Regions from separate parts of the Streptomyces sp. URMC 129 genome, predicted to be linked through region 2. Evidence: riboswitches for the same ligand, from Rfam matches in the RefSeq annotation. Region 2 holds a riboswitch; the other holds the start of a gene.
The links. A riboswitch is a leader RNA that binds a small molecule or an ion and turns the genes downstream of it on or off. The one in region 2 is predicted to bind cobalamin.
Positions count from the first base shown of each region.

Region 1: another riboswitch for cobalamin. It lies ahead of ACSNOC_RS00605 (CbtB domain-containing protein); the one in region 2 lies ahead of ACSNOC_RS15450 (cobalamin biosynthesis protein).

Region 1 covers NZ_JBPQTQ010000001.1:125,068-129,467, forward strand. The annotation lists gene ehuA (ectoine/hydroxyectoine ABC transporter ATP-binding protein EhuA) at 1-242, shown strand, start outside; gene ACSNOC_RS00590 (IclR family transcriptional regulator) at 340-1,098, shown strand; gene ACSNOC_RS00595 (antibiotic biosynthesis monooxygenase family protein) at 1,141-1,458, opposite strand; gene ACSNOC_RS00600 (hypothetical protein) at 1,538-2,122, opposite strand; cobalamin riboswitch at 2,297-2,422, shown strand; gene ACSNOC_RS00605 (CbtB domain-containing protein) at 2,457-2,672, shown strand; gene ACSNOC_RS00610 (CbtA family protein) at 2,688-3,470, shown strand; gene ACSNOC_RS00615 (OsmC family protein) at 3,702-4,130, opposite strand; tRNA gene ACSNOC_RS00620 (tRNA-Leu) at 4,218-4,305, opposite strand; gene ACSNOC_RS00625 (DUF445 domain-containing protein) at 4,385-4,400, opposite strand, start outside.
Region 2 covers NZ_JBPQTQ010000066.1:21,439-25,838, forward strand. The annotation lists gene ACSNOC_RS15445 (cobyric acid synthase) at 1-714, opposite strand, end outside; gene ACSNOC_RS15450 (cobalamin biosynthesis protein) at 732-1,667, opposite strand; cobalamin riboswitch at 1,808-1,933, opposite strand; gene ACSNOC_RS15455 (hypothetical protein) at 2,030-2,221, opposite strand; gene ACSNOC_RS15460 (anion permease) at 2,218-3,459, opposite strand; gene ACSNOC_RS15465 (class II aldolase/adducin family protein) at 3,529-4,209, shown strand.

The sequences.
Region 1 (4,400 bases), on a different contig from region 2:
AGGTGACCTCGGCGCTCGACCCGGAGCTGGTCGCGGGCGTGCTCGACGTGCTGCGCGATGTCGCCCGTTCGACGGACATCACGATGCTCGTGGTCACCCATGAGATGTCCTTCGCCCGGGACATCTCGGACGCGGTCCTGATGTTCGACCAGGGCCGGATCGTGGAATCCGGCCCTCCGGACAAGATCTTCAGCGCGCCGGAGCACGATCGCACCCGGGAGTTCCTGAGCACCGTGCTGTGAGCACGGCCGCCTGCCGGCTCCGGCGGTCGCTACGCTGGTTCCCATTCGCTCCCCCGCGAGGACGCGGCCACAGTACGCAGGCAGGCAGGAGGACGACGTGGGCACCACGTCCGGGCGGACCGCCCCCTTCCGCTCCGTGCGCCACGCCCTGCGGGTGCTGGAGATCATCGCCGGACACCCCGACGGTCTGCGCGACGACGAGCTGGCGCGCGCGGCGGCCCTGCCTCCGGGTCAACTCGCCCATCTGCTGCGGATGCTGCGCCGCGAGGGATACGTCCGCCAGCTGGCCGACGGCGCCTACGCCGCCGGGCACGCCCTGGTGCTGCTCGGCTCCGCCGCCGACCGGCGGCGGCTGCGGCAGGAGAAGCTCCAGCAGGCCCTGGACGCGCTGCGCGACTCGCTCAACGCGGCGGTCTACCTGGCCCGTTACGCGGACGGCGAGCTGGAGGTGACGCTCACCTCGGACGCCCCGCAGACGCCGATGGTCAACGAGTGGGTGGACTTCCGGGCCGCCGCGCACGCCACCGCGATCGGCAAGTGCCTGCTCAGCCAGCTCGACCACGACGGCCGCCAGGACCACCTCTCCCGCCACCGCGCCGCACGCCTCACCTCACGGACCATCACCGACCAGCGGGTGCTGCTCAGCGCCCTGGACCGCCAGCCGGCGACCATGCCGGTGCTGGACCTGCAGGAGTACGCGGTGGGCACGCTGTGCGCGGCGGTCCCGCTGACGGCGGGGTCCACGGCCGGATGTCTGGCCCTGTCCCTGCCGATCGACCAGGGGCACCGGCTGCGGGTGGCGGCCGAGGCGCTCAACCGGCAGGCGGCACCCACCCTGTTGTCGCTCGCGCTCTGAGCGCGCCCCCGCACGGCGCCCCCGCTCACCGGGAACGGGCGCTCAGCTCTCCTTCGGGCCCGCCTGCTGAATGACCTCGAACGACCAGAGCGTCGACCCCGACGCGGCCGGCCGCCGGCCCTCGCCCCCGCCGCCGTGGCCCTGCCGCATGGTCTCGTTGAGCCACTTCTGGAAGTCCTCCTCGCTGCGCCAGCGGGTGTACACCAGGTAGGTGTCGGTCCCCTCGACGGGCCGCAGCAGTTCGAACCACTCGAACCCGTCCTGCCCCTCGACGGCCCCGGCCCGCTGCGCGAACCGCTTCTCCAGGACCTCCCGCTGCTCCTCGGGGACGGTCAGCACGTTGATCTTGACGACACTCATCGGGCACCTCTCTGACGGAACCGGCGTCGTTCCCAGCAGTCTCCTACATCCCCCGCCGTGACACGTCGCGAGGCCGCCACTACTCGACCACCCACACGCTGGTGCCGACGTCGGCGAAGTCCCACAGCGCGTCGCCGTCCTCGGCGCTCGACCGTATGCCGCCGGTCTGCACGCCCGGCTCCGGCGGGCTCGGTGACGCGCCGTCCACCGCGTTGGAGAACGCGACGGAAGTCCCGGCCACCACCGCGAAGTAGACGATGTTCTCGATCGGCGCCCCGTCCGTGCCGGTGCTCTCCGCGCGGCGGAACGAGACCGCGTACGTCCCGGCCCCCGGGGACACCGTGCCCGGCCAGACCGGGAAGGTGCGGGCCACCGTGTTGCCGGCGTCGACCAGCCACACCCGCTCCTGGCCCAGCGAGTAGACGACGCGCCGCCCGTCGCCCGAGTCCCCGGGCAGGGGCGCCTCCCGCTCGTCGCCGGGCGAGGGGCTGCCGGGAGCGGGCGCGTCCGCCGACGGCGACGCGGACGGCTCCCGCGCGCCCGGCGCCGGGCCGGCCGGGTAGCCGTCGTCCCGCGCCTGCACCGCCATCGCCGTGACGATCACCAGTGCCCCGGCCGTGAGCAGGGCCATCCACAACGACGGGGAGACCCGGCGGTCGCGCATGTCTGCGGTCTCCTCACCTGAAGGAATCGGCGCACCTCAGCAGTGTAGGCAGCTTCGGGCATGCCGCGCTCCGGAGCCCGAACGCCCTTGCCCCGACCGTACGGTGACAGGAACTGCGGTCGAGCGCGTTGACAGGGGTATGCCAAGCCTGCCACGCTCACAGAGCACTTCACATTTTCACACTGAGGCGACGGTATGCAGGAACCCGGTGCGATTCCGGGACGGTCCCGCCACTGTGACGCCGCCGGCCGGCAGGCCGGCGCGCGAAGTCAGGAACTGATCCGTCGCTCTCTCCGCACCATGGGGCGTGGAAACCCCAGGAGGAGGAATTCGGATGTCTCCGCACACCGCCGGAACGACCGCGGCCCCCGCCGCCGACGCCACGCGCCGGACCCGGGACTGGACCATCGCCGCGTTCGCCGCCGTCATCGCTCTGCTCGCTCTCTGGGCCGTCTTCTTCGACAACGGTCAGGCCGTGGCCGCGACCGGCGAGTACCTCCACGAGTTCTCGCACGACGGCCGGCACCTGTTCGGCGCTCCCTGCCACTGAGAGGGATCACCGGACATGCTTCCCCTGCTCACCCGCGGCATCGCCGCGGGCGGTCTCGGCGGCCTGCTCTCGGGCCTGTTCTCGCTGCTGCTGGCCGGTCCCGTGCTGGACCGCGCCATCCGTCTGGAAGAGGAGCACGGCGCGGAGCACGCGGGAGCCGCACAGGCCCACGCGCACGCCGCCGAGGAGGTCTTCGGGCGCGGCACCCAGCACGTCGGCCTGGTCGTGACCGCCGTGGTCATGGGCCTGGCCCTCGGTGTCTTCTTCGGCATCGTCCACGCGGTGCTGTACCGGGTGCCGGACCCGGCGGCCGACTGGCAGCGGGCCGTCACGCTGGCCGCGGCGGGCTTCGTGGCCCTGTCGCTGCTGCCCGGCCTGCGCTACCCCGCCCGCCCACCGGGCGTCGGGGACGGCGATACCGTCGAGGAACGCCAACTCGCCTGGGTGGCCGCCATGGTGATCGGCGTCCTCGGCACCGCGCTGGCCTGGCACCTGTACCGCCGCCTGGCCGACCGGCTCCAGCCGGTGCGTCAATTCGCCGTCGCCGGAACGCTCGTGGCCACCCTGGCCGCCCTGTTCCTGCTCCCCGGCAATCCCGACCCGGTGGAGGTCCCCGCCGAACTCCTGTGGGACTTCCGGCTGTTGTCCCTGACCGGCCACGGCCTGCTCTGGGCCGGACTGGCCGTCGCCTTCTGGCTGTTCAGCCGCGCGGCGGCGACGGCCACGGCAGCGGCCACCACCACGGCCGGAACGCCCGGCGTGACGGCCCCCGCCCCGGCGGAGACCGTCGGCCACTAGCGTCGCGCCGACCAGGGCCTCTCGTCCGGATCTTCGCGGGGCCACGGCGACTCCCCCAGCCGTGGGGGCACTCCCGGACGGAGTCCGGGAGTGCCCCTTCCGGCCATGACCGAAGGCGGTGCCCAGCCCCTTGGGTGCGCCCTTGGGTGCCGACGCGGCGTGGCTGCCGCCCCGCCCTCGGAGGCGTCCCCGAAGGGGAGCGACGGCCGCCCGGCGCCGCCGCGCCACGCCTCAGTCCAGCAGCTCGGCCTCCAGGGAGATCGGCGCGCCGGCCAGTGCCTTGCTGACCGGGCAGTTCTCCTTGGCGGCCTGGGCCGCGGACCGGAAGTCCTCGGCCGAGATCCCCGGCACCCGGGCCTTGACGCTCAGCACGATGCCGGTGATGCCCTGCCCCGGCTGGAACGTGACGCTCGCCTGCGTCCGCACCGACTCCGGAGGCGTGCCGGCGCCGGCCAGCCCGTGGGAGAGCGCCATCGAGAAGCACGACGAGTGCGCCGCGGCGATGAGCTCCTCGGGGCTGGTCCGCCCGTTGGGCTCCTCGGCCCGGGACGGCCAGGTGACGTCGAACTTCCCGACCCCCGAGGAATCCAGGGACACGGTCCCGGCGCCCTCCATGAGGGAGCCTTCCCAGTTCGTCGTCGCGATGCGGGTGGTTGCCATGGTCGATCCTCCTGGAGGAACGGAACAGCGGTCACGTACGTGAGGCACGTACGAAGGACACGCTATCGCCGCGCACCCGCGCCGGCGTGGTGCGGCCGGAGGGACTCGAACCCTCACGCGCGCGAGGCGCACTGGGACCTAAACCCAGCATGACTGCCAATTCCATCACGGCCGCAGACCATTCCCATGCTAGCGGGCAGGTCACGCGGCCCACACAGGGGTGAACGCGCCCGCGCCCGGCGCCTGGCCGCCCGTCAACCCCCTGCGGCC
Region 2 (4,400 bases):
GACCCCGAGGACCGGCCGCCCGGTCAGTCCGCGCAGCATGTCCAGGCCGGGCGTCAACAGGGTGGGATCGCCACGGAACTTGTTGACGACGTAGCCCGCGACCAGCCGCTGGTCCTCGGCGGACAGCAGGGCGGTGGTGCCGAAGAAGGACGCGAAGACGCCGCCCCGGTCGATGTCCCCGACGACGACGACCGGCAGCCCGGCGGCGCGGGCCAGGCCCATGTTGACGATGTCGCCGTGCCGCAGATTGATCTCGGCCGGGCTGCCCGCGCCCTCGCAGATGACGGCGTCGTGGCCGGCGCGGAGCTGCTCCAGGCAGCCGGTGACGGTCGGCAGCAGCCGGGTCTGCCGCTCGGTGTGGTAGCCGCGCGCGGTCACCTCGCCGACCGGCCGCCCGAGGAGGACGACCTGGCTGCCGCGGTCGCTGCCGGGCTTGAGCAGCACCGGGTTCATCAGCGCGCTCGGCTCGACGCGGGCGGCGGCGGCCTGCATGGCCTGCGCCCGCCCGATCTCGGCGCCGTCGCGGGTGACGAAGGAGTTGAGCGACATGTTCTGCGCCTTGAACGGCGCGACGCGCACCCCCTTCCGGGCCAGCCACCGGCAGATCCCGGCGGTGACGACGCTCTTCCCCGCGTCGGACGTGGTGCCCGCGACGAGCAACGCCCCGCCGCGCCCGCGCCGCCGGGCGGGGCGCGGCGGCACGGTGGACTGCATGGCCTCGTAGGGGTCGTTCACCCTCGCTCCTCCCGCAGGTGGGTCGCCGCGCAGCAGGCGGCCAGGGTCAGGGCGCCGACGCGGCGGGACAGGCGGATCGCGCGGTCGATGTCCGCGATCTCCACCGGCCGGCCGCCGGGATTGAGCACCGGGCGGTGCTCCACCCGCCCGCCGTAGGAGAGCGTGCCGCCGAGGCGGACGCCCAGCGCACCCGCGAACGCGGCTTCCACCGGGCCCGCGTTGGGGCTCGGGTGGCGGCGCGCGTCCGCCCGCCAGGCCCGCGCGGCGGCGCGCGGCCGGGGACCGGCGACGGTGGCCAGGGCGGCGGTGAGCCGGGCGCCCGGCCAGCCCGCCAGGTCGTCCAGCCGGGCCGAGGCCCAGCCGAACCGCCGGTAGCGGGGCGAGAGATGGCCGACCATCGCGTCCAGGGTGTTCACCGCGCGGAACGCCGCGAGCCCCGGCACCCCCGCGATCGCGCCCCACACGAGCGCGCCGACGACCGCGTCCGAGGTGTTCTCCGCGACCGACTCCACCACGGCCCGCGCGAGCGCCTGTTCGTCCAGGGCCTGCGGATCGCGCCCGCACAGCCGGGGCAGCAACTCCCGGGCCCGCGCGACGTCTCCGGCGGCCAGGGCGTCGCTGACCCGGCGCGCCTCGCGCACCAGACTCGTGCCGCCCAGAACGGCCCAGGCGGCCACGGCCGTTGCCGCGCCGCGTCCCGCGCGCCCCCGGGCGAGCCCGGCAAGGGCCGCCGCCCCGGCGGCTGTTCCGCCGACGCACAGCGCGGTGTGGAGCACGCCGGTGGCGCGGCTGTCGCGCCACAGGCGGCGTTCGAGAGCGGCGGCGGCGCGGCCGAAGGCGGCCACGGGATGTCCCCGGCGGGGGTCGCCGGTGAGGAGATCGCCGAGGTAGCCCAGGGCCAGGCCGGACGCCGTGGCGTGAGTCCGGCGCATGGAGTCAGCCGACCGCCGTGGTGTCCCGGGCGGGCGCGGTGGCGCGGCGCGGCTGCGGCGGGGGCAGGAAGAAGCGGCCAGTCATGGCGGTGTGTCCTCACTCAGGGTCCGCGCCCTGGTTCGACGTGACCGGCGGTGAGAGTCTCCTGGCTTCCGGATCGGCGCTTCCCCCGGCCTTCCAGCCCCTGGCGGGACCGTGACGCTCGGGTGGGGGAGCACTCCCCGGTGACAGTGGCGGGACCGCGCCGGATTCGCACCGGCTTCCTCTCCTGCCGCCGTTTGGCATCGTTGAGTCCACCACGGGCCGGAAGCGGCGTCAACTCCCTGTTGAAGCCGCTCCCGTACCCGTGGCCGGCGTCGCGCTAGGTCGCGACGATCCAGATCCCGTATCCGACGGCCGCCGCGCACACCGTGAAACACAGGTAACCGGCGGAGCGCGCCGCCGACTTGGCGGACCCGGCGCGGATGCCCGCGGAGAACAGGCCGACCACCGCCACGGTCATCAGCACCGAGACGACAATCACCTGGCCGAGGACGGCCCAGTCGACGTTCACAGCGACACCTCGGGAGCGGGAGCGGGGGCGGAAGCGGCGGCGGGGACGGCGGGGACGGCGGGGGAGGGGGCCGGGATGACGACCCGCACCGGCTCCGGGCCGCCTCCGGCCGCCCCGGCCCGGTCCGCGTCCTCCGCCACGTCGTTGACGTTCGAGTGGTCGACCGGCCGGCGCCGGGCCAGCGCCCCTATCCCGGCCGCCGCCGCGACGAGCAGCACCGCGACCGCGCCGACGCCCCAGTCGCCCCGGCCCGCCAGCAGGGCCCCGGCGGCGCCGATCAGCCCGGCCGCCGGCAGCGTCAGGCCCCACGCCGCCACCATCCGGGTGGCGGTGGACCAGCGGACCACGCCGCCCTTGCGGCCCAGGCCGCAGCCCAGCACCGCGCCGGAGCAGACCTGCGTGGTGGACAGGGCGAAGCCCATGTGGGAGGAGGCGAGGATCGTGGTGGCCGCGCTGGTCTGGGCGGCGAAGCCCTGCGGCGGCCGGATGTCGGTGAGGCCCTTGCCCATGGTGCGGATGATGCGCCAGCCGCCGAGATAGGTGCCCAGCGCGATGGCGACCCCGGCGGAGCCGATCACCCACAGCGGCGGGTCCGAGCCGGGAGCCAGGGCCCCGCCGGTGACCAGCGCCAGCGTCATGACGCCCATCGTCTTCTGCGCGTCGTTCGTGCCGTGGGCGAGGGAGACCAGCGCGGCGGAGGCGATCTGCCCCGCGCGGTACCCCCTGGCCGCGACCCGCTCGTCGGCGCCGCGCGTGACGCGGTACGTGAGCCGGGTGGCGAGCATCGCCGCGAGCCCGGCGACCAGGGGGGCGGCCACGGCCGGGACGAGGACCTTGGTGACGACGGCGTCCCCGTTGACCGCGCCGGTGCCGACGGAGGCCAGCGTCGCGCCGATCAGGCCGCCGAAGAGGGCGTGCGAGGAACTGGAGGGGAGACCGGCGAGCCAGGTGAGGAGGTTCCATACGATGGCCCCGGCCAGCCCGGCGAAGATCACTTCGGGCCGGACGCCCGCCTCCTCGTCGATGATGCCGCCGGAGATGGTCCGCGCGACCTCGACCGAGAGGAAGGCGCCGAGCAGGTTCAGCGCCGCCGACATGGCCACGGCGGCCTTGGGCTTCATGGCCCCGGTCGAGATCGTGGTGGCCATGGCGTTGGCCGTGTCGTGGAAGCCGTTGGTGAAGTCGAACGCCAGAGCTGTGACGAGCACGATCGCGATCAACAGCGTGATGTGTTCCATGGACCCGGACAATCGTTCGGCGGGCGGGTGACAAACGCCGTTAACGTAAGGTGAACAGGTGAACTCAAGATGAACTGGCGGCATCGGATTGCCCTGCGCCGGCCCGCCCCGTCCGCCTGGCGCGACGCGTGGCGCGAACTGATCGACCGGGCACGCCGGACGGTGACGGACGGTCTCGTCGTCGGCACCTCGGGAAACCTGTCGGTCCGCGTCGGCGACACCGTCCTGGTCACCCCCTCGGGAGTCCCGTACGACCTCCTCGGCCCCGCCGACCTCCTCGCCGTGGACCTGACCGGCCGCCCCCGCGCCGGCTCCCTCGCCCCGACCAGCGAACTGCCGATGCACCTGGCGATCTACCGCGCCACCGACGCCACCGCCGTGGTCCACACCCACGCGGTGCACGCGACGGCCGTCTCCACCCTCGTGGACGAACTGCCCCCCATCCACTACATGACCGCCGCCCTCGGCGGCCCGGTCCGCGTCGCCCCGTACGCCACCTACGGCAGCGAGGACCTGGCCGCCCACATGCTGACGGCCCTCCAGGACCGCACCGGCTGCCTGCTGCGCAACCACGGCACGATCGTGTACGGCCGGAGCCTGCGCGAGGCGTACGACAACTCGGCCCAACTGGAGTGGATGTGCCGCCTGTGGCTCACGGCCGCCGCGATCCCCGGCCACACCCCGACCCTGCTCCCCCCGGAAGAACTGACCAGGGTCGCCGGGAAACTCCGCACCTACGGCCAGCACTGACGCCCCCGCCCCGCTGTGAGGGTCCCCCGCGCACGCGCACCGCTGCCCGCTGGGAGTGAGCGCGCGGCGCCGCCGCGCGCCGAGCAGTTCCGCACCCCCCGGCACCCGGGGCCGGGGCTCGCTCACGCGCCCGACCGCCCGGCGCGGCCACCCGAGGACCGTGGGCGGGCGGCGCTCGCCCCGGTCCGAAC